3 regions of the Flavobacterium glucosi genome follow, and region 2 is predicted to be linked to each of the others. Evidence: riboswitches for the same ligand, from Rfam matches in the RefSeq annotation. Region 2 holds a riboswitch; each other region holds the start of a gene.
What was found. A riboswitch is a leader RNA that binds a small molecule or an ion and turns the genes downstream of it on or off. The one in region 2 is predicted to bind S-adenosylmethionine.

Region 1 (8,321 bases), on a different contig from region 2:
AAAAGTAACTTTAGTGGGTGCTGGTCCCGGCGATCCAGATTTATTTACTCTGAAAGGAGTTAAAGCACTTGCTGAAGCGAACGTGGTTTTGTATGATGCACTGGCCAATGAAGAAATAATGAATCACGCACCAAAAACGGCCATAAAAATATTTGTGGGTAAAAGAATTGGCGCACATGAATATTCGCAAGACCAAATCAATCAGTTGATTGTAGACAATGCGCTTACGTATGGAAATGTGGTTCGGTTAAAAGGGGGAGATCCCTTTATTTTTGGCCGTGGAAGCGAAGAAATTGAATTCGCAGAAAGTTTTGGAATCCCTACATTTGTGGTGCCCGGAATTTCATCGGCAATTGCAGTTCCTGCTTATCAAGGAATTTCTTTAACTAAAAGAGGCGTTTCCGAAAGTTTTTGGGTAATCACAGGCACAACTTCCGACAGGAATTTGTCGAATGATGTAGCTCTCGCAGCACAATCATCAGCAACAGTTGTGATTTTGATGGGAATGAGTAAGCTATCGCAAATTGTTTCTTTATTCCAAAAAGAATCTAAAGGAGAAACTCCAGTTGCGATTATTCAAAACGGGACTACTCCAGAAGAAAAAGTGGGTGTTGGAACGATTAACACTATTCAAGAAGTTGTGGCGGAGAAAAAGTTAAGTTCACCTGCAATAATTGTTATTGGAGAAGTGGTAAAAGAAAGCACCCAATTAAGAGGTTTTTACGAAGAATTTATAGCCTCTGAAATAAGATAACAATGGAAAGAAACGAATTATATCCAATATTTTTAAAATTACACAACCTCAATGTACTTATTGTAGGCGGAGGAAATGTAGGTTTAGAAAAGTTATCTTTCATGTTGAAATCGAGTCCCAATGCAAATGTTGAGGTGGTGGCGCCAAGGTTTTTGCCGGAATTGGAAGCATTGGTAGAAAAACATCCTTCTGTAAAATTGACCTATAAAAAATTTAATCGCTGGATGCTACGCAAACGCCACATGGTAATTGCCTGCACCGATGATTTGAAAGTCAATAAACGCGTATTCGACTTGTCACGAAAAAGATTCCTGATTTGCAACATTGCCGATACGCCGCCATTATGTGATTATTATTTGGGCGGAATTGTAACCAAAGGAAATGTCAAAATCGCCATTTCAACAAACGGAAAATCACCGACAACAGCTAAAAGATTACGGGAGTTTTTCGAAGAAATAATTCCGGACGATATCAATAAAATGGTCGAAAACCTAAATGAATATCGCAAAACGCTGAAAGGAAATTTCGAGGAAAAAGTACAGAAAATGAATGAAATAACCGAGTCGTTAAAAAATAAAGAATAAAAGCATTGCAAAAGAACGAATGATATTTATCATTTAAAGCAGTAAAAAGCAATCGTTACTTTGTATTAAATAATTACATAAAGAAAAAAAAATGATTAAGACAGACATACTTATAATAGGAGCCGGACCAACAGGTTTATTTGCCGTTTTTGAAGCAGGATTATTGAAATTAAAATGTCATATTTTAGATGCCTTGCCTCAAGCAGGTGGCCAACTATCTGAATTGTATCCAAAAAAACCAATTTATGATATTCCAGGTTTTCCGGAAGTATTAGCGGGTGATTTAGTGGATAATTTAATGGAACAAATCAAGCAATTTGAACCTGGTTTTACGCTGGGTGAACGTGCGGAAACCATTGAAAAACAAGAAGACGGAAGTTTTATTGTGACTTCGAATAAAGGAAAAAAATTCCATGCTTCGGTTGTTGCTATTGCTGGTGGGCTAGGAAGTTTTGAACCAAGAAAACCATTAATTGAAGACATCGAATTTTACGAAGATAAAGGAGTAAAATATTTCATTAAAAATCCGGAAAAATTCAGAGACAAAAGAGTCGTAATTGCTGGAGGTGGTGATTCCGCTTTAGACTGGAGTATTTTCTTGTCTAATATTGCTTCCGAAGTCACTCTGATTCACAGAAGAAATGAATTTAGAGGTGCTTTAGATTCTGTAGAAAAAGTGCAGGAATTAAAAAATTCAGGAAAAATAAAAATGATCACGCCGGCAGAAGTAGTTGGTTTGAATGGAGCCGAACATTTAGAATCAATTGATATTGAAGAAAATGGAGCCCACAGAACCATTCCAACGGATTATTTCATTCCTCTTTTTGGATTAACGCCAAAATTAGGCCCTATCGGAGACTGGGGATTAGACATTGAAAAAAATGCTATTAAAGTAAACAATGCCTTAGATTATCAAACGAACATTCCAGGAATTTTTGCCATTGGTGACGTAAATACCTATCCGGGGAAATTAAAATTGATTCTTTGTGGTTTTCACGAAGCAACATTAATGTGTCAGGCAGCCTACCAAATCATTAATCCAGGTAAGAAATATGTATTAAAATATACTACAGTTTCTGGCGTGGACGGATTTGACGGAACCCGTAAAGAGGCTCCAAAAGCTGTGGTGAAAGCCATTGTTTAACAACTTACTAGTAACTAGTTAAAAAATATAGCGCTAATACTTGCAAGTATTAGCGCTTTGTCTTTACTTTGCACTGTTCTTATATTTATTGACAGTTATCACGAAAGGCGGAGGGAAAGACCCAATGAAACCTTAGCAACCCTTTATCTTTAAAGAAGGTGCTACATTCTACTTTATGCAGAACCAGTTTCAGTATGTAAGATAGATAACACACAAATACTCACTTAGTATTTCTCAAACCTTTTCTTGACAACATATCGATATTTAGCCTACTGAATTAATTTCAGTATCAGGAGCGAAGAATTGGCTTTTTTTGCCAATACCGTTCCCGCTTTCCGTTGCAATCTTTTACTTTTTTAAAGAAAAAAAGTAAAAGGATTTACACTGCAGTCGGGGCTAAAGAGCTACTATAGTTAACTTTTGTAATTATTTAATCCATTAAAAGCTTTGCGCCTTTGCGTCTTTGCGAGCAAAAAAATAGATATGTCAAGCATTCAAGAAGCCATTAAAAAAAACATACTCATACTCGATGGAGCTATGGGAACCATGTTGCAACGTTACAATTTTTCCGAAGAAGATTTTCGTGGAGAGCGTTTCAAAGATTTTCCACATTCCCTAAAAGGAAACAACGATTTATTGTCACTTACACAACCACAAGCCATCAAAGCAGTTCACGCGGCTTATTTTGAAGCGGGAGCTGATATCGTTGAAACCAATACGTTCTCAGGAACCACGATTGGTATGGCCGATTATTATCTGGAAGAATATGTTTATGAACTCAACTACGAATCGGCACGAATTGCCCGTGAAGTAGCCGATGAGTTTACAGCCAAAAATCCAGATAAACCTCGTTTTGTTGCTGGTTCAATAGGACCAACAAACAGAACGGCGAGCATGTCACCAGATGTAAATGATCCCGGTTATAGAGCGGTAACTTTTGATGATTTGCGTATTGCGTACAAACAACAAGTAGAAGCGTTGATTGACGGAGGAAGTGATTTATTATTGGTGGAAACCATTTTCGATACTTTAAATGCCAAAGCGGCACTTTTCGCTATTGAAGAAGTCAAAGATGAACGCAATATCGATATTCCCATAATGGTTTCCGGTACCATTACCGATGCATCAGGAAGAACACTTTCGGGACAAACCGTGGAAGCTTTTTTAGTTTCTGTTTCGCACATTCCGTTGTTGAGCGTAGGTTTTAATTGTGCCTTGGGTGCTGATTTATTAAAACCATATTTGCAAACCTTATCACAAAACACTTCTTTTAACGTGTCGGCACATCCTAATGCAGGATTGCCAAACGCATTTGGTGAGTACGATGAAACCCCGGAGCAGATGCAAGCCTTCATCAAAGAATATTTAGACGATAATTTAGTAAATATCATAGGTGGTTGTTGCGGCACAACCCCGGAACATATCAGGTTGATCGCTGATATTGCTAAGGATTATAAACCTAGGGTTTCAACGGCGACAATGTAACTTAGAGACGCGATTTATCGCGTTTAACACGAATAGGGATTTGTTAAGAGCAAAGCAATAATAAATTGTAGAGATTGCAATTATGAATTGTATATATTTATGAGTTAGTGGGAAGCAAACACCAAACGATAAGCATATTTAATGGAAAACGAAAATAAAACAACAAAATTAATTCAGACTGGCGCCGAGATAGTAGGTGCAGTAATTGGCGGTGCAATAGGTTTAATTGGTGGGCCAGTTTTTGCAATTGGTGGTAATATTGCTGGAGTGGCAGTATCCAAAGGTATTGGTGAATTTGCTGAAAGAATTTTATCAAATAGAGAGCAAGTAAGAGTTGGAGCTTCTGCTGGTTTAACAATAGTTGGAGTACAAGAAAATTTAGATAATGGATTAGTATTACGACAAGATGGTTTTTTTGACAGTGACGAAATTAATCGAAGCAAAGCAGAAGAACTTTTTGAAGGTGTTTTAATGAAATGTAAGAATGAATTTGAAGAAAAGAAAATTAAATTCATTTCTAATATTTATAAAAATGTCGCATTTGACAGCTCTGTAAATCCAGACAATGCAAATCAAATTTTGAATGTAGTTCAACAATTAAGCTATAGGCAGTTAACAATTTTAGCAATGGTTGGGCAAAATATAAGTAACAAATATTCTTTAAGAATAAATGATCTTCGTGAAGATTATGATAACGTAACTACAGATATTGAATTTCTGCTACAAGACTTTATTTTGTTAGATAGACAAGGCTTAATATGTAGGAATGATGAAATTACATTGCTTGATATATCAGACGTTGTTCCAGGAATAATGAAATTAACTCAAATTGGAACTGATTATTTTAAACTTTTAGACCTTAATTTTATGGACGAAAGAGAATTTAATTTTATAGACCAAATAAAATAATAACCCCCGCTAGTGCGAGCTTTTAGCTCGTGCCCACAAACAAAGGCGGGTTAAAGATTTTGAACAATATAACTTAGAATGGGCACGAGCGGGACGCTTGCGCTCGCGAAGTACGAGTTCCGTAGGAACGACCCATTTTGTAGCAACGGAATTTATTCCGTTGGTGTGGGTAAAAAGAATAGTAATAGCATGCAGGGTTTTGCGTGAGGGATAGCAGAGAAAAGCCCACAGACAAATGAAGTCCCGATAGCTATCGGGACTTCATTTGTCGAGGACTTGTAACGAATAGCCCGACCCTTGGGTCACGCCCAAAATAATAATAAACAAAACGAACTACACGTTTTAAAAAGGTAGCAATAAACAAAAAAGTTAAACCTATACTGTTTTTAAAAACGGTGTAGGATCAAATAAAACAAAAATGGCACACGCAGAAAAGAGAAGAAACCTTGTATTATCGGGATTAGAGCCTTTAATTATTACGCCGGAAAGCGTTTTTGTAAACATTGGTGAACGAACGAATGTTACCGGTTCTAGAAAATTCCTTCGGTTAATCAAAGAAGAAAAATACGAAGAAGCACTCAGTATCGCTAAAGAGCAAGTGGAAGGTGGCGCGCAAATCATCGATATAAATATGGATGAAGGAATGCTGGATGGTGAATATGCCATGACAAAATTCCTGAATTTAATCGCTGCCGAACCTGATATTTCTAGGGTTCCAATCATGATTGATAGCTCGAAATGGGATATCATCGAGGCGGGACTTAAAGTGGTGCAAGGAAAAAGTGTCGTAAACTCGATTTCTTTAAAGGAAGGCGAAGAGCAATTCATTCATCACGCCAAATTGATTAAGCGCTATGGTGCTGCGGCAATTATTATGGCATTTGATGAAACGGGACAAGCTGATAATTACGAACGCCGGGTAGAAATTTGCCAACGTTCGTATGATATTTTGGTAAACAAAGTTGGTTTTCCTCCGCAGGATATTATTTTCGATTTGAATATATTTCCAGTAGCAACAGGAATGGAAGAACACCGCGATAACGCATTGGATTTCTTTAGAGGTACGAAATGGGTTAGAGAAAATCTTCCGCATGCACACATTAGTGGCGGGGTAAGTAATGTTTCGTTTTCGTTTAGAGGAAATGACACGGTTCGGGAAGCGATGCACTCGGTTTTCTTATACCACGCTATTCAAAACGGAATGACGATGGGAATCGTGAATCCTGAAATGCTTTCTATTTACGATGAGATTCCAAAGGAACTTTTGGAACGTGTTGAAGATGTAATTCTAAACAGACGTGATGATGCCACCGAAAGGTTGTTGGACTTTGCCGAAAATGTAAAAGGCGATGTAAAGAATACTGAAAAAGCGGTACAGGAATGGCGTTCGGGAACCATTCAGGAACGATTGACACATTCGTTAGTAAAAGGAGTCGATGAATTTATAGAAATTGATGTTGAAGAAGCCCGATTGGCAGCTGTGAAACCGATCGAAGTTATCGAAATCAACTTGATGACGGGAATGAATGTCGTGGGGGATTTATTTGGGTCGGGTAAAATGTTTTTGCCGCAAGTGGTAAAGTCAGCACGAGTAATGAAAAAAGCAGTAGCTTATTTGCTGCCTTTCATTGAAGCCGAAAAAGATGGAGTTTCGAGTTTTGCAGGTCGTATCTTAATGGCGACTGTAAAAGGAGATGTACATGATATTGGAAAAAATATTGTTTCGGTTGTTTTAGCCTGTAACAATTATGAAATCATAGATTTAGGGGTGATGGTTGCGCCGGAGAAAATCATTGCAGCAGCAATTGAGCACAATGTTGACATTATTGGATTAAGCGGATTAATTACGCCATCATTGGACGAAATGGTATATCTCGCCAAGGAATTAGACAAGCGAAACATAAAAATCCCTGTAATGATTGGTGGAGCAACCACTTCACGAGCGCATACTGCCGTGAAAATTGCACCGCAATATAGAGAAACGGTTATTCACGTAAATGATGCTTCGAGAGCCGTAACGGTTGCCGGAAATTTATTGAACAAGGATAGAAAGATATATGCGAGTGATATCAGGGCAGATTATGATGCTTTTAGAGAGACGTTTTTGAATCGTTCGCGAGACAAAAACTTCTTGACTATTGAGCAAGCTCGTGTCAACAAACTAAAATTGGATTGGGAGAATTACAATCCAATAAAACCCAATTTTATTGGCGTAAAAACTATCGAAGTCGATTTGGATGTTTTGGTTCCTTATATTGACTGGACGCCGTTTTTTAGAACATGGGAATTGTTCGGAAAATACCCAGCAATTTTAACAGATACTGTTGTTGGTGAGCAAGCTACTTCCGTTTTTGCTGATGCCAATGAAATGTTGGAAGTTATTTTAAAAGAAAAGAAACTGACTGCGAAAGGAATTTACGGAATTTTTCCGGCGAATCAAATCAACGATGATGATATCGAGTTGCGTGATGAAAGCGGAAAAGTATTAGATAAATTCTTGACGTTACGTCAACAATCACAAAAAACAAAAGGGGCTCCAAACATTGCCTTATCTGATTTTATTGCTCCGAAAGACAGCGGTAAAACCGATTATATGGGTGCGTTTTGTGTGACTACCGGTTTTGGAGTTGACGAATGGGCGGCTGAATTCGAAAGAGATTTAGACGATTACAATTCGATAATGGTGAAAGCATTGGCAGACCGTTTTGCGGAAGCTTTTGCGGAATATTTGCATGAAAAAGTACGAAAAGAAATTTGGGGGTATTCATCAGATGAAGCTTTGAGCACAGAGGCTATGATTGCTGAAGATTACAAAGGAATTCGTCCGGCTCCAGGATATCCCGCTTGTCCAGACCATTTAGAAAAACCCACGATTTGGAAATTACTAAATGTTGCAGAAGAAATTGGAGTGACCTTGACCGAAAGTATGGCGATGTGGCCGGCTTCATCCGTTTCTGGGTATTATTTTGGAAATCCGGAAAGTAAGTATTTTGGACTTGGAAAAATAAAAGAAGACCAAGTTATTGATTACGCCAAACGAAGAAGCATTCCAACCGATGTAGCAATGAAATGGTTGAACCCGAATATAGCAGATTAAAAACACAGTCATAAAGTCAAAAGTCATAAAGTCCAAAGGACGTGACATTCGACATTCGACATTCAAACTTTAAGACTTAAGATGAAAGTAACACAACATATAGAAGCAGCCAAAGGAAATACCTTATTCTCTTTTGAAATTATTCCGCCCCAAAAAGGCAAAAGTATTCAGGAATTATACGATAATATTGATCCATTGATGGAATTTAAACCGCCATTTATAGACGTTACTACTTCTCGCGAGGAGTATATTTATGTTGATAAAGGCAACGGTTTACTAGATAAAAAATTGACTAGAATGCGTCCCGGAACACTTGGAATTTGTGCTTCCATAAAACATAAATACACT
Region 2 (8,321 bases):
ACAACATCAATATTAGTTTGAGTTCCTTTAAAATCAAATGTTTCAGCCGGTTCAAAATCATCTGAAAACTGATACAATTGCACATCGAATTTCTCTTGTAAATCCGAGTTTGATTGTATTTTTTTATACAATTCTAATGCTTTTTCATTGGCATTCAAAAAAGAAATAGAACTCGAATTATCAACAACAATCGGCAAAGGTGTTTTTACGGTTTCTAAGGTGTTTTTAGTCAGTATTGGATTAATCAATAACAATAATATTCCAAAAATGGATGAAAAACGCAAAAAAGCCAAAAACCAACCGATTTTCGATTTGTTTTTGGCTTTGTAGATATATTGAAAAAACGACAAACCGCCAGCTATTAGTAATGAAAGAAGTAATAATAGCAAGGTAGTTGTTGTCATTCTCTTTTTATTTTTAATGATAAATTTTAAATTTTGAATTATTGACCATTTATAATTCAACAATTATAATTTATAATTATTTTAGGTAAGCATTCCTCCACAAACATTCATTACTTGTCCCGTTACATACGCACTCATATCTGAAGCAAAGAAAAGACATGCATTGGCAACATCTTCAGTCGTTCCGCCACGTTTCAACGGGATTCCGTCTCTCCATCCTTTTACCACATCTTCGTTTAATTTAGCCGTCATTTCTGTTTCAATGAATCCTGGAGCAATTACGTTACAACGAATGTTACGAGATCCTAATTCCAATGCTACGGATTTAGAAAAACCGATAACTCCTGCTTTAGAAGCTGCATAATTCGTTTGCCCTGCATTTCCTTTCACTCCTACAACAGAACTCATATTGATTATAGATCCAGAACGTTGTTTCAGGAAAGTACGTTGAATGGCTTTAGTCATATTAAAAACCGATTTTAAGTTAACATCAATTACTTGATCGAAATCTCCTTCGGACATACGCATCAAAAGGTTGTCTTTAGTAATTCCGGCATTGTTTATTAGAATATCAACCGTTCCAAATTCAGCTAAAACCGCATCAACAAAAGTTTGTGCTTCATTAAAATCGGCTGCATTCGACTGATATCCTTTGGCTTTGATTCCAAGAGCATTTAATTCGTTTTCCAATGCCAAAGCAGATTCTACTGATGAGCTATATGTAAATGCGACATTTGCACCATGTTTTGCAAAAACTTCAGCAATTCCTTTTCCAATTCCGCGACTCGCACCAGTAATTATGGCAACTTTTCCTTCTAATAATTTCATATTCTATCGTTCGTTTGTATTTTTTTTATAAGACAAATATAACAATTCAATTCAAAAATTTTATGTCTAAAGCTTAAACTTTCAAAAATCTATGCATCCATTTATCCCAAAAATTACTGTAAATAGCAATTAAAGTAACTAAAAACAAAAATAAGAGATACCAAGCGTTACTGAGTAAATCTAAGAAATTCAGTTTTCCATTGGCAAAACTTAAAATCAACAAAACTTGAGCGCCATAAGGCAAAATTCCTTGTACAATACAAGCAAAAACATCAAGTAATGTAGCGGTTTTTTTGGAGCTTAAATTATATTCATCATTAATTTCTTTGGCAATGGCACCTGTAATAACAATGGAAACCGTATTATTGGCGATAGCCATATTAGTAAAACTCACTAAAGTTCCAATACCCATTTGAGCCGATTTCTTGTTTTTTATTCTGGATTTAATTTTGTAAATAACAAAATCAATGCCGCCTGCTTTTTCGACCAATGCAGCTAAACCACCCGTAAGCATGGATAACAAGAATATATCGGTCATGCTCGTAAACCCTTCGTATATTTTTTGTGCAAATACTAAAATGGTAAAATCAGCCCCAATAATTCCGATAATTCCTGCTACTACAATTCCGAATATTAAAGTTGTGAAAACATTAATTCCAACTATAGCTAGAATAATCACTAACAAATAAGGCAAAATAGTAATTAGTTCATAGCTGGATTTTGGGAGAGCAACTGCCATAACTTCAGAATTTAATCCTAAATAGAAAAGTAAAAAAATGGTAATTACCGAAGCAGGAAATGCGATGAACAAGTTTATTTTAAATTTATCTTTCATTTCGCATCCTAAAGATTGAGTGGCAGCAATGGTTGTATCGGAAATCATCGATAGATTATCCCCTAACATGGCGCCCCCCAATAAAGAACCTGCAATTAATGCGAGTGGAGAACCACTTTTTTCAGCAAGACTCACGGCTATTGGCCCTAAAGCCACTATAGCACCCACCGAAGTTCCTGTAGCAGTTGAAAGAAAAGAAGCAATCAGGAAAATTCCCAATGGAAAATAAGCCACATCAATATTGTTAATGCCTAAATTCACCACCGAATCGACCCCTCCCATGGCTTTAGTGACAGTGGCAAAAGCACCTGCAAGCAAATAAATCAAACACATTGTGATAATTTTACTCTCGCCACAACCGGAAATCAAAGTATTTACTTTATCCTCTGTAGCTTGTTTGAAAAATAAAAAAGCAGCAATAATCCCTAATAAAACGGCTACTGGAGAAGGAAATGCATAAAAATCATTAAGCCAAATTCCAGCTCCTAAAAAAGTTAAAATAAAAATGAATAACGGAAGTAATGCCAATGCATTTCCTTTTTGTTGAATGTTCTTTGTCATAAATAATGGTATAAAATAAAGCCATTACCACGACAAAAAATATAAACCAAAATATAAAAATGATTAAAACAACATTTTTTCCAAAGGATTTGGCTTATCGTTTTAGCACCTTGCTTGTTGTTGCAGGTTGCTATCCTGTTAAAGGATTCGTGATAACGGGTGCAAAAGTACTTAATTATTTATGAAATATTTTGAATTCCATTCAAAATATTAATAATCCAAAAAAAAGCGCCACATAAAAATGTGGCACAATTATAATTAAGATATTGAAAAACAGACTTTAAATAATTAAAAAGCTACATTCCATTTTGGTAATCTTCCATTTTCGTCAAGGAAATTTTGTAAAACTTGTCCTTCTACAAATGTTGGGATTACTTTAGTCTTATCATTAAATGTTTCGTACCAAACCACTTCAAGCGTGCTGATATCTTCGATTTTCATTTGTGCTGGCCAAGAATATTTTCTTCCAGTTTTTGCAAATTGGTGTCCTTCTACAATTTTATCTTTCAACCCACCATTTTTAATTTTCAAAGTTCCGTTATTTTGAACAGTTCCAGTAGAACCAACCATAATTAACTCTTTTTCATCTCCTACGGAATACACTAAAAACACTCCAGATCCTTCTGACGCATTACAAACTTCTGCTAAACTATCATCAGCAGTAAATGAAAACTGATTGGTAACTTTGAATTTTTTTAACTCTTTGTACATATTATTTTATTTTTATTTAAACTGGCTTTTACAAAAAAACACCCCACAAAATCGTGAGGTCCATTAGAAACCATTCGTTTATGTTTGTTTTTATTAGGATTACATCTGAAAAAACAGATCAATTTAATAAAGTGCAAAGATATTTCTTTAATTCAATTTATAATAAAAAAGCCCCACAAATTGTGAGGCTTTTAAAAATATTTAATTAGAGTTTAGATTAACCTAAAACTTCTTTTACTTTTTTACCAATTTCAGCTGGAGAATCCACTACGTGAATACCACATTCTCTCATGATTTGTTTTTTAGCTTCAGCTGTATCGTCAGATCCACCAACGATTGCACCTGCATGTCCCATTGTACGACCTGCTGGAGCGGTAACTCCTGCAATGAATCCTACAACTGGTTTACGGTTACCATCCGCTTTGATCCAATGAGCCGCATCAGCTTCTAATTGCCCACCTATTTCACCTATCATTACGATACATTCTGTTTCTGGATCGTTCATCAACAATTCAACTGCTTCTTTTGTTGTAGTTCCAATAATTGGGTCTCCACCAATACCAATTGCAGTGGTGATTCCTAATCCTTGTTTTACCACTTGGTCAGCTGCTTCATAGGTTAATGTCCCTGATTTAGAAACAATACCAACAGTTCCTTTTTTGAAAACAAAACCTGGCATAATACCAACTTTAGCTTCACCTGGAGTGATTATTCCTGGGCAGTTAGGTCCTATTAGACGAGCGTTTCTTTCTTTAACGTAACTATTTGCTTTAATCATGTCAGCAACAGGAATTCCTTCAGTAATTGCAATAATTACTTTTATACCTGCATCTGCAGCTTCCATTATTGCATCTGCAGCAAAAGCCGGTGGAACAAAAATGATAGTTGTATCAGCCCCTGCTTGTTCTACAGCATCTTTCACAGTATTAAATACGGGTCTCTCTAAGTGAGTTGTCCCCCCTTTTCCTGGAGTTACACCACCAACAACGTTAGTACCGTACTCAATCATTTGAGAAGCATGGAAAGTTCCTTCACTTCCTGTAAAACCTTGAACAATTATTTTGGAATCTTTATTAACTAAAACACTCATGATATATTTTTTATGTAGTTTTTAAAATTGTTATGCAAAAGTATAAAATAGTAATCAGTAATCAGTATTCAGTATTCAGTTTTTTGACACTAAATTATGATAATTGACTCATTTGATACCCCCGAAATAGTTTATTGTCTTTTATTTGCCAAATCACCATAAAATGCGCTAATAACATTTCTTCTCTAGGATTCTCAATCGTTTTTACAAAATGAGAGTACCGCACCGAAATAGTATCATTTTCACTTACAATATGAGTTATTCTAACCTTTGAACGAACGTAGGCTTTACTCAAATCACTGGAGAGGCTTAGCAAAGAATCATAATCCAATTGGATAAATCCCTTACTGCTATTCCATTCAACGATAACTTCAGGATGCAAAAAATCTTTTATGACTTCACTATCAATGAGCGCATCTGATTTGTAAAATTTCTGAACGATTTCTTTGGCAGACATATTACTTTAGTTTATTAAGAATTTCTGGTATCTTTTTGATATTAGCCAGTTGTTTCAATTTTTCTCTGGATTCTTCAATTGGAGTACCAAAATAAGATTTTCCTCCTTCAACGGATTTTGTAACTCCGGTTTGACCAAGAATAACTGCCTTTGCTCCTATTGTTATCCCGCTAGTGGTTCCTACTTGTCCCCAAATAGTAACTTCGTCTTCAATAATAACACAACCTGCAATTCCGGTTTGTGAAGCAATTAAACATTTTTTTCCAATAACGGTGTCGTGACCTACATGCACTTGATTGTCAATTTTCGTACCTTCTCCAATAGTGGTATCACCAGTAACTCCTTTATCAATCGTACAAAGTGCTCCAATTCCAACATTATCTTTAATGACCACTCTTCCTCCGGAAAGTAATTGATCATATCCTTCAGGACGTTTTTTATAATAAAATGCATCAGCACCCAGAATAGTTCCTGCATGAATAATTACATTATTTCCAATTATAGTATGATCATAAATCGAAACATTAGAATGAATCAAACAATTATTTCCAATAACAACATGATTTCCAACAAACGTATTGGGCTGTATTACAGTCCCTTCACCTATAAAAGCTGAAGTAGCTATTGAAACATTCGAATATTGAAATGGCTTGAAATAGTTCGTTAATTTATTAAAATCTCTAAAAGGGTCTTCAGAAATCAACAATGCTTTTCCATCTGGACACGCTACATTTTTATTAATCAAAACAACAGTCGCAGCAGAATTTAATGCCTTGTCATAATATTTAGGATGATCTACAAAAACAATATCGCCAGATTCAACAACATGAATTTCATTCATTCCAGTCACTGGAAAATTCTTATCACCAACATATTCACAGTCGATGATACTCGCAATTTCTTCTAAAGAGTAAACTTTTTGGAATTTCATTTATTTAGTATTCAGTGTTCAGTAATCAGTGTCCAGTATATCTGATTACTGGACACTAATTACTGTAAACTATTCTTTAACCCGTTCCATGTAAGAACCTGATGCAGTATCAATTTTAATTTTATCTCCTTCATTAATAAACAAAGGGACGTTTACAGTTGCACCCGTTTCAACAGTGGCTGATTTTGTAGCATTTGTAGCAGTATTTCCTTTAATTCCTGGTTCTGCATAAGTCACTTCAAGTATTACAGATGCTGGCATATCTACAGAAAGAGGTAAATCAGTTTCTGTATTAATACTTACCATTACATTTTCTCCTTCTTTTAATAAATCTGGCGAATCTAAAATGTTTTTATTTAAAGTAATTTGTTCGAAAGTCTCTGTATTCATAAAATGAAAATCATCACCTTCAGGATATAAAAATTGAAATTTATGGTTTTCTACTCTAACTTCTTCGATTTTATGACCAGCCGAAAAAGTGTTATCCAATACTTTTCCATTCGTTAAACTTCTCAATTTAGTTCTAACAAAAGCAGGACCTTTTCCTGGTTTTACGTGAAGAAATTCAATGATTTTGTAAATATCGTTGTTGTATTTAATACACAATCCGTTTTTAATATCTGATGTAGATGCCATTATATTTTTTATTTTTATTAATATTTTATTTTGTGATAACTGAAATAGTTTTAGTAGTTTCCAGAATATCCTTTCATTACTCCTCTTGATGAATTTCGAATAAAATCAATAATTTCATCTCTTTCTGGCGTCGCTTCCATTTCTGCTTCAATAATACCTAAAGCTTGAGTTGTATTGTAATTTTTTTGGTACAAAATTCTATAAATATCCTGAATTTCTCTTATTTTTTCAGTTGTAAAACCACGTCTTCTCAATCCAACAGAATTTATCCCTACATACGACAAAGGTTCTTTTGCAGCTTTCGTATAAGGAGGAACATCTTTTCTTACCAAAGATCCACCAGATATCATGGCATGATCTCCAATTTGAATAAATTGATGAATTGCTGCCAAACCGCCAATAACGGCATATTTCCCAACGGTAACATGACCAGCTAAAGCTACTCCGTTTACAATAATAGCATTATCACCAATGTGACAATCGTGAGCAATATGCGCAGTTGCCATTACCAAACAATTATTTCCTAAAGTAGTTTGACCAGATGCAATTGTACCTCTATTGATCGTTACACATTCTCTAATCGTACAATTGTCTCCAATTATTGCTAAAGAATCTTCTCCACCAAATTTTAAATCCTGTGGAACTGCCGAAATAACTGCGCCTGGGAATATATTACAATTTTTTCCAATTCTTGCGCCTTCCATTATGGTAACATTCGAACCAATCCAAGTTCCGTCTCCAATAACTACATTATTGTGTATGGTTGTAAATGGTTCAATAACAACATTTTTGGCGATTTTGGCGCCTGGATGAACATAGGCTAGTGGTTGATTCATCAGCTATTTTTTATTTTATATTTATCAGACTAATTAAAGAATGAACGGCATTTTCTCAAATACAGTATTCTAATTTTATCTAAATCTATTGTTTCTTAGCAATTTGTGCCATTAATTCAGCTTCAGCAACTAGTTTTCCATTTGCGTAAGCATTTGCTTGCATGTGACAAATTCCTCTTCTGATAGGTGTAATTAAATCACACTTAAAGATTAACGTATCACCAGGCAATACTTTATGTTTGAATTTAACATTATCTATTTTCATAAAATAAGTCAAATAATTCTCAGGATCCGGAACAGTACTTAATACCAAAATTCCACCCGTTTGCGCCATTGCTTCAACAATTAAAACGCCCGGCATAACTGGAGCTTCTGGAAAATGTCCCACAAAGAAATTCTCATTCATGGTAACATTTTTCATCCCCACAACATGAGTCTCAGACATTTCAATGATACGGTCAATCAATAAAAATGGTGGTCTATGTGGAAGAACGGCCATAATTTTATGAATGTCCATCAAAGGTTCCTGATGTAAATCATAAACAGGAACATAATTTCTTTGTTCAATTTTTATAATTTTTGCCATTTTTTTGGCAAACTGTGTATTTACAAAATGTCCTGGCTTATTAGCAATTACTTTACCTTGAATTCTTGTTCCAATTAATGCTAAATCCCCCACTACATCAAGTAATTTGTGTCTTGCCGCTTCATTAGGATAATGTAAAGTAAGGTTATCTAAAATTCCATTTGGTTTAACCGTAATTTCGTCTTTACCAAAAGCAACTTTTAAATTCTCCATCGTTGCAGCCGATATTTCTTTATCCACATAAACAATAGCATTATTTAAATCACCCCCTTTTATCAAGCCATTTTCCAATAACGATTCTAGTTCGTGTAAAAAACTGAAGGTTCTAGACTCTGATATCTCCGTTTTAAAATCTGAAATGCTTTTCATTGTAGCATTTTGGGTTCCTAATATTTTAGTCCCAAAATCCACCATGGCGGTAACTGAATAATGATCATTTGGCATTA
Region 3 (8,321 bases), on a different contig from region 2:
ATACTTTGAAAGCATCGACGAATTATAAAAACATGCCTAATTTAGAGTTGGGATATAATATTGTAAATAACGATTATAATAATACTACTTTTTATACAGAAAAGCCTTTTGCGAGACTGGATTATTTCTTTCTGAAGAGCTTTTCATTTGTAACGGAATATGAGTTTTATCATTATTATAACAATACCAAAACGGTCAATAATGAGTATGATTTCTTGAGTGCCAGTTTGATTTATCAAAAGAAAGGGAGCAAGTTAGAATATAAAGTAAGCGGAACTAATTTATTGAACACCATCTCATTAAACGATGATAATTTCAGTCAGTTTGCCACCAGAACCTCACAATATACCGTTCAGCCACGCTATGTAATTTTTTCTTTAAAGTATAATTTATAGGAGCTAATCCGGCTGTACATTTCAATCTTTGCTGAAAAAGATTATTTTTCTAAATAAATAAAGGAGCTTCCGATGGTCGCTCTTTTTTTATAAGAAAAAATGAATCTTTTTTCAGCAAAGGATTTCCATTCCATCAGGGCTAAAAAAACCCGCAATCCAATCGAATTGCGGGTTTAAATATAAAATGGTAACGGATTAAAGTCCAAATGCTGTTTTAACTTGGTCTACGAAATCTAATTTTTCCCAAGTAAACAATTCAACAGTAACTGTTTTTTCATTTCCACCTGGAGCAGAAAAAGTTTTAGTTACCGTTTCTGGCGTACGTCCCATGTGCCCGTAAGCAGCAGTTTCACTGTAAATAGGATTTCTTAATTTTAAACGTTGTTCAATAAAGTAAGGTCGCATGTCAAAAATAGCTTCTACTTTCTTGGCAATTTCACCATTAGTCAAATTCACTTTTGATGTTCCGTACGTATCGATAAAAATACCCATTGGTTTTGCTACTCCAATTGCGTAAGAAACCTGTACTAAAATCTCGTCAGCAACTCCCGCTGCAACTAAGTTTTTAGCGATATGACGGGTTGCATAAGCCGCACTTCTGTCCACTTTACTTGGATCTTTTCCAGAGAACGCACCGCCACCATGAGCGCCTTTTCCACCGTAAGTATCCACAATGATTTTTCTTCCTGTTAAGCCAGTATCTCCGTGTGGTCCTCCAATTACGAATTTCCCGGTTGGGTTGATATGGTAATGGATTGCATCGTTGAATAAATGAGCATGTGCCGGATTTTTAGCAATGATCCTTGGAATCAATATTTCGATGATGTCTTTTTTGATTTTTGCAAGCATTGTTGCTTCTTCATCAAAATCATCGTGTTGTGTTGAGATTACAATAGCTTCAATACGAGTTGGCTTGTTGTCATCGCTGTATTCTAAAGTTACTTGTGATTTTGCATCTGGACGCAAATACGTAATTTCGTTATTTTCACGTCTTAAAATAGCTAACTCCTTCAATAATTTATGAGATAAATCAAGTGCCAATGGCATGTAATTGTCCGTTTCATTAGTAGCGTAACCAAACATCATTCCTTGGTCACCAGCGCCTTGTTCTTCAGGATTTTTTCTGTCAACGCCTTGATTGATATCAGCAGATTGTTCGTGAATAGCCGAAAGAATTCCACAAGAATTAGCTTCAAACATGTATTCGCTTTTAGTGTATCCAATTTTCTTGATTACATCACGAGCGATTTGTTGTACGTCTAAATAGGTGTTTGATTTTACTTCACCAGCCAAAATTACCTGGCCAGTAGTTACTAAAGTTTCGCAAGCTACTTTTGAGTCAGCATCAAATGCCAAAAAATTATCAATTAATGCATCCGAAATTTGATCTGCAATTTTGTCTGGATGTCCTTCGCTTACAGATTCTGACGTAAATAAATAGGCCATAATAATTATTATTTTAAAATTAAGCGAGAAAAAATAATTGCTGAAAAGGACTAAAGAAGAGTTTCTGCTTTAGCATTTTTCTACTGAAAAAATTTCAGTATCCATAATGAATTGATTTCATTATGAAGAGGTTGCAATCAGTTCAAATTTTTCCTCTTGTATTCGAGTGCAAATGTATGAAACCATTTTGAATTGCAAATTAATCTTAACTTTTTTTTGCTTATAAATCTTTTCATCTACTTATATAAATATAAAACGAAATCTTGAGTTTGTTTTTCTTTGTATTTTTTTAAACTTATTTGGAAAATTCAAAAATAGTTAGCATATTTGTTATAACAAAAAAGGAAAGATGAAATTTAATGTGTGTAATATGTATAAAGCCATTCAGGAAAAGTCCTGTGGGTCGTCTATTGCTTAAATTTAAATTAAAATTTATATAGCAAAAGCCTCCCAAGAAAATGGGAGGCTTTTTTTTTGAACTCTATTTCGCTTAAAACAAAACAATATTAATTATAGAATGAATAACCTAAAAATCCAGAATACAAATAATTGTAAAGTCAAAAATATGATTTGCGCCAATGCCATTATGGGCGTTCGTGTCTGTTGATTCCAAAAGTATAAGTTATAACACAACTTAAAAAACCCTTTTGGATACGCATCTAAAAGGGTTTTTTCATTGAGATCAGTTGCAAGCATAAAACATTTCAGAATTCAAAACAATTTAAAACAAAACTAACATCGTAAATTCAATTATCATGAGCACATCAAAACATTTCCCAAAGACATTACGGTTGCTAAAAGGCTTTACTTTCAGAACCAAAACAGAGAAGGAAAGCGATTCAAAAAATGAATTGACCAATCCAAGATTTGAAATATCAAAAAATGATCCTTCGGCACAAAAAAAAGTACCAAATTCATTACTGTTCCAAATGTATTCAAAAGAAAATGAAGAACTTTTTATTTAAGGAACCCGAATTTATTTTCGGTTATGAGATCTTTAAAGGGATCTTTAAAATTGTTATTTTGACAAGGTAAGAACTGTATTTAGTTTAGGATACTTTGTCAAAATAACATTTGTATGTTTATTGTTTTCAGGTTTTTATTTAAACCAAATAAAAAAATTGATTGCACATAAAAATTTGGTTGTTACAAAAAATAGTGCTTAATTTGCAATTATAAGTTCAAAAACGTATTGAAATGTTATAAAGAAAGGCAGAGGGATTAGACCCGATGAAGCCTTAGCAACCCTTCGATTTATCGAAGAAGGTGCTGCATTCTACCTTTATTCTGAATTATTTCAGAATTTAAAGGAAAGATAACACAAAGAATTCTTCTAGTTCACTTCTAGCTTTCTTTCTAATATTTCCAGACACAAATCAAAAATCATAAAAGATTTGAAATTGGAAAATAAACCAACATCTATTACCGTACAAAATTTCACCACCGAGAGTGGGGCTTTTTATGCTACCTTAAACTTAAGTTTTCAAGTTTTTGGACCGGCTTTAAATACTGCTCCTATCGTTTTGGTCAATCATGCCTTAACCGGAAATTCCCAAGTTGTGGGCGATAACGGTTGGTGGAATGATTTAATTGGAGAACACAAAACCATCGATACTAATACATATACAATACTGGCTTTTAATGTTCCCGGAAATGGTTTTGATGATGTTATCATTGAAAATTATTCGGATTTTAATACCAGAGATATTGCCAAAATTTTTATTGAAGGCATTCATTTTCTTAAAATCAAACAGCTTTATGCTATTATTGGCGGTTCCGTTGGTGGAGGAATTGCTTGGGAAATGGTAGCTTTAAAATCAAAAATCACGCAACATTTAATTCCTATTGCAACGGATTGGAAATCGACGGATTGGTTAATTGCCAATTGTTTTTTGCAGGAACAAATTCTGAAAAATTCATCAAAACCTATTGAAGACGCTCGAATTCATGCCATGCTTTGCTACCGAACTCCAGAATCTTTTGCGGCAAAATTCCAGAGAACGACCAATGCTGAATTAGCCATTTTTAATGTGGAAAGCTGGTTGGGGCATCATGGCAAAAAATTACAAAAACGTTTTCAAATTTCGTCTTATAAAATGATGAATCAACTATTGAAAACGATAGACATTACCAGAAACAGCGATTCATTTGAAGAAATAACGTCAAAAATTGAAGCTGATATTCATATCATCGGAATCAATTCAGACTTGTTTTTTACTGCAAATGAAAATAAAGCAACTTACAAGGAATTAAAAAAATATAAAAATAATGTCACCTATCAAGAAATTGTTTCCATTCACGGACACGACGCTTTTTTGATAGAATACAAACAATTAGACAATTTGCTTGCTGCTATTTTTTAGAGGCAACACAACACAACACATAAAATGAAAATATTAAAATTTGGAGGTAAATCTTTATCAAATGGCGACGGAATAAATAAGGTTGTTGCAATTATTGCCGATAAAGTAAATCAAGGCGAAGAAATTGCAATTGTGGTTTCGGCTAGAGGAAATGCTACAGATGAATTAGAAGAAATTTTAAGTATTGCTTCTAAAAACGGAGATTACAAACCGCTTTTTGAGGATTTCAAAAAATACCAACAAGACGATTACCAAGAAGTGGATTTGTCTGAGGAATTCAATGTTTTGGAAAAATTATTCGAAGGTGTAAGCTTAATTGGCGATTACAGCAATAAAATTAAAGACCAGATTTTGTCGAAAGGAGAATTACTTTCTGCAAAATTACTGACGGCTATTTTAGTTGAAAAGGGAATAAATGCCCGTTTTGCCGATACTCGAGAATTGATAAAAACCGATTCTAAATTTGGCGATGCGCAACCTTTGGAACAAATTTCAAAGAAAAATATAATCAATTATTTCAAGCAGAATAACGGAACAACTGTGAACATTATCACAGGATTTATTGGTTCTAACAATAATAATGACACAACTACTTTAGGGAGAAACGGCAGTAATTATACAGCTTCGTTGATTGCGAATTATTTAAATGCAGAAGAATTACAGAATTATACGCACGTAGACGGAATTTATACCGCTAATCCTGATTTAGTGGTTGATGCAAAGAAAATTGACCATTTATCGTTTAATGAAGCGAATGAAATAGCCAATTTTGGTGCGACGATTCTTCATGCAAAAACGATTATTCCTTTATTGGAAAAAAACATTCCGCTTCGTATTTTGAATACATTCAACCACGAAAATAAAGGAACATTAATTACTTCCAATTCTAATAAAGAAGGGATCAAAACACTTTCGGTACTTGAAAATGTTTCGTTAGTGAATCTGGAAGGGAGAGGATTGTTAGGGAAAACTGGCGTTGATGCCCGTATTTTTAGAGTGATGGGTGACAATCATATTAGCGTAAGCATCATTTCGCAAGGGTCATCAGAAAGAGGAATTGGTTTAGTTGTAGCTGCGGATAAGGCTACAAAAGCTATGATTGAATTGGAAAAAGAATTCGAAAATGATTTTTATTCAAAAGATGTGAATAAGATCACAGTGACGGATGATGTTTCGGTGATTTCTATCATTGGCCAGGATTTGAGTACGTTTCACAAGCCATATACGGCTTTGATAAAAAATAAAATTGTCCCAATACTTTTTAATAATACCGTTACGGGTAAAAACGTGAGTTTGGTTGTCAAAAAATCGCAACTGAACAAAGCTTTAAACGTGATTCACGGGGAGATTTTTGGAGTATCAAAGAAAATTAATATCGCAATTTTCGGACATGGATTAGTGGGCGGAACCTTGATTAACCAAATATTGGAATCAGCCGCAATGATCGAGAAAAGAAAAGACATCAAGTTGAATGTTTTTGCGATTGCAAACTCAAAAAATGTATTGTTGAGTAAAAACGGAGTTACTCCAAATTGGAAAAATGAAATCCAGAATAATGGTTTTTCTTATACTATCGATGATGTAATTGCTTACGCAAATGAGCATCATTTGGAGAATTTGATTGCGATTGATAACACGGCAAGTGCCACATTTGTGGAGAATTATATTCCTTTGGCAGAAAGTAGTTTCGATTTGATTTCATCCAATAAAGTGGCCAATACGCTTAGTTATAGTTTTTATAAAAAATTACGAAAAGTATTGGCGGATAATCAAAAGAGTTATCTTTATGAAACGAATGTTGGAGCCGGATTACCATTGATTGATACGATTAAATTATTGCATCTTTCAGGTGAAAATATCACCAAAATTAAAGGTGTTTTCTCAGGAACATTGAGTTATTTGTTCAATAATTTTTCTGCAAAAGACGCTTCGTTTAGCGAAATATTAAAAGAAGCAATTGATAATGGATATACCGAGCCAGATCCTAGAGAAGATTTGTGTGGAAATGACGTAGGTCGGAAATTATTGATTTTGGCCAGAGAATTAGACTTGCAAAATGAGTTTGAAGAAATTGAGATTCAAAATTTAATACCGGAGCATTTACGTGAAGGTGATGTTTCTGATTTCTTGAATAAATTGACGGAGTTTGATCCAATTTATGCTAAAATAAAAGCCGACCAAAAACCAAATCACGTGTTGCGATACATAGGCGAATTGTCAGGCGATTTGCAAAATGACAAAGGAAATCTTGAAGTGAAATTAGTTTCTGTGCCCTCAGATACGGCTTTAGGAGGATTGAAAGGTTCAGATTCTTTCTTCGAAATTTACACCGAATCGTATGGCGACAGACCCATTGTGATTCAAGGTGCAGGCGCAGGATCAGCCGTGACGGCTAGAGGTGTTTTTGGGGATATTTTAAGATTGTCGGATAAAGGATAAGGATTTAAGATTGCAGATATAAAAAAAGTACAAGATGAAAATAACATTGAACAGAATAAACGACAATTTCCACTTTGAATTAAAAAACGAGCGTGGGCATATAGTAAACGTTGATAGTCGTCCAGAATTTGGCGGGAATGACATGGGTGCAAGTCCAATGGAATTAGTATTGATGGGTGTTGCGGGTTGCAGTGCCATCGATATGATTTCGATTTTGAAAAAGCAGCGTCAGGAAATCACTTCTTTCAAAGCTGAGGTTGAAGGGGAACGTGTACAAGTAGGAGAAGCGAAACCATTCAAGGATATTACAGTAGTATTCTTTTTGGAAGGGCCTATTAATGAAGAAAAAGCAGCCAGAGCCGCACAACTTTCTTTCGAAAAATACTGTTCGGTTTCTAAAACTTTAGAGCCAACCGCAACCATACATTACAAAGTAGTTTTGAATAATAAACCATTGTAGTTTAAGCAAAGTGTTTGGATTTTATGTTCCAACAACTTTAAACCTTAAACTTTAAACTAAAAAAGAATGAACGAACAAGAATTTGGTTTTGAAACCGAAGCCATCCGTACCCAATTAGAAAGAACGCAATATTTAGAGCACTCAGTTCCTTTGTACTTAACCTCTAGTTTTGTCTTTGAAGATGCCGAAGACATGCGTGCTTCTTTTGCTGAAGAGAAAGACAGGAATATTTATAGCCGTTACAGCAATCCGAACACGAACGAATTTATTGATAAAGTTTGTAAAATGGAAGGTGCGGCAGCTGGTTTTGCCTTTGCATCCGGAATGGCAGCAGTGTATTCAACCTTGGCAGCTTTATTGAAATCCGGAGATCACATTGTTTCTTCCAGTAGTGTTTTTGGAGCGACACATTCTTTATTTATCAATTATTTTCCAAAATGGAATATTGAAACCTCCTATTTTGATATTAATAAGCCGGAAACGATTGAAAGTTTCATTACACCAAATACAAAGATACTTTTTGCTGAATCACCTACTAATCCGGCTGTTGATATTATCGATTTAGAACTTTTAGGAACGATAGCCCAAAAACATAATTTGATTTTGGTAATTGACAACTGTTTTGCAACACCTTATCTGCAACAACCTATAAAATGGGGTGCGCACTTAGTGGTACATTCCGCTACAAAGTTAATGGACGGTCAAGGTAGAGTGTTGGGAGGAATAACAGTTGGTGATGCTGAATTGATTCAAAAAATCTATTTATTTTCTCGACTTACAGGGCCTTCCTTGTCACCTTTTAACGCCTGGGTATTATCAAAAAGCTTAGAAACATTGGCGATTCGTTTAGACAGACATTGTGAAAATGCCTTGAAAGTGGCTGAGTTTCTGGAAAGCCATCCTCAGGTTAATAAAGTGAAGTATCCTTTTTTGAAATCGCATCCACAATATGAAATTGCTCAAAAGCAAATGAAGTTGGGTGGAAACATTGTAGCTTTTGAAATAAAAGGTGGTCTTGAAGCCGGAAGAGCATTTTTGGATAAAATAAAATTATGTTCCTTGTCACCAAATTTGGGTGATACGAGAACGATTGTTACGCATCCAGCTTCTACAACACACAGTAAATTATCAGTTGAAGAACGTTTGGCGGTAAGTATCACAGATGGTTTAGTTCGTGTTTCAGTAGGATTGGAAACCGTGAAAGATGTTATTGCTGAT

Region 1: another riboswitch for S-adenosylmethionine. It lies ahead of ACNQGD_RS13690 (homocysteine S-methyltransferase family protein); the one in region 2 lies ahead of ACNQGD_RS06240 (Na+/H+ antiporter NhaC family protein).
Region 3: another riboswitch for S-adenosylmethionine. It lies ahead of ACNQGD_RS13625 (alpha/beta fold hydrolase); the one in region 2 lies ahead of ACNQGD_RS06240 (Na+/H+ antiporter NhaC family protein).

What each region holds. Positions count from the first base shown of each region.
Region 1 is NZ_JBLVPK010000008.1:90,410-98,730, forward strand. It holds gene cobA (uroporphyrinogen-III C-methyltransferase) at 1-754, shown strand, start outside; gene ACNQGD_RS13680 (precorrin-2 dehydrogenase/sirohydrochlorin ferrochelatase family protein) at 757-1,338, shown strand; gene ACNQGD_RS13685 (NAD(P)/FAD-dependent oxidoreductase) at 1,430-2,482, shown strand; SAM riboswitch class I at 2,575-2,694, shown strand; gene ACNQGD_RS13690 (homocysteine S-methyltransferase family protein) at 2,966-3,967, shown strand; gene ACNQGD_RS13695 (hypothetical protein) at 4,109-4,876, shown strand; gene metH (methionine synthase) at 5,295-7,973, shown strand; gene metF (methylenetetrahydrofolate reductase [NAD(P)H]) at 8,055-8,321, shown strand, end outside.
Region 2 is NZ_JBLVPK010000003.1:83,283-91,603, reverse strand. It holds gene ACNQGD_RS06250 (hypothetical protein) at 1-404, opposite strand, end outside; gene fabG (3-oxoacyl-[acyl-carrier-protein] reductase) at 486-1,232, opposite strand; gene ACNQGD_RS06240 (Na+/H+ antiporter NhaC family protein) at 1,306-2,628, opposite strand; SAM-I-IV-variant riboswitch at 2,693-2,789, opposite strand; gene ACNQGD_RS06235 (hypothetical protein) at 2,917-3,339, opposite strand; gene sucD (succinate--CoA ligase subunit alpha) at 3,557-4,429, opposite strand; gene ACNQGD_RS06225 (nuclear transport factor 2 family protein) at 4,524-4,886, opposite strand; gene ACNQGD_RS06220 (UDP-3-O-(3-hydroxymyristoyl)glucosamine N-acyltransferase) at 4,888-5,817, opposite strand; gene efp (elongation factor P) at 5,887-6,453, opposite strand; gene lpxA (acyl-ACP--UDP-N-acetylglucosamine O-acyltransferase) at 6,504-7,289, opposite strand; gene ACNQGD_RS06205 (bifunctional UDP-3-O-[3-hydroxymyristoyl] N-acetylglucosamine deacetylase/3-hydroxyacyl-ACP dehydratase) at 7,375-8,321, opposite strand, start outside.
Region 3 is NZ_JBLVPK010000008.1:75,175-83,495, forward strand. It holds gene ACNQGD_RS13610 (carboxypeptidase-like regulatory domain-containing protein) at 1-395, shown strand, start outside; gene metK (methionine adenosyltransferase) at 591-1,841, opposite strand; gene ACNQGD_RS13620 (hypothetical protein) at 2,597-2,806, shown strand; SAM riboswitch class I at 3,039-3,163, shown strand; gene ACNQGD_RS13625 (alpha/beta fold hydrolase) at 3,242-4,204, shown strand; gene thrA (bifunctional aspartate kinase/homoserine dehydrogenase I) at 4,229-6,643, shown strand; gene ACNQGD_RS13635 (OsmC family protein) at 6,678-7,103, shown strand; gene ACNQGD_RS13640 (trans-sulfuration enzyme family protein) at 7,170-8,321, shown strand, end outside.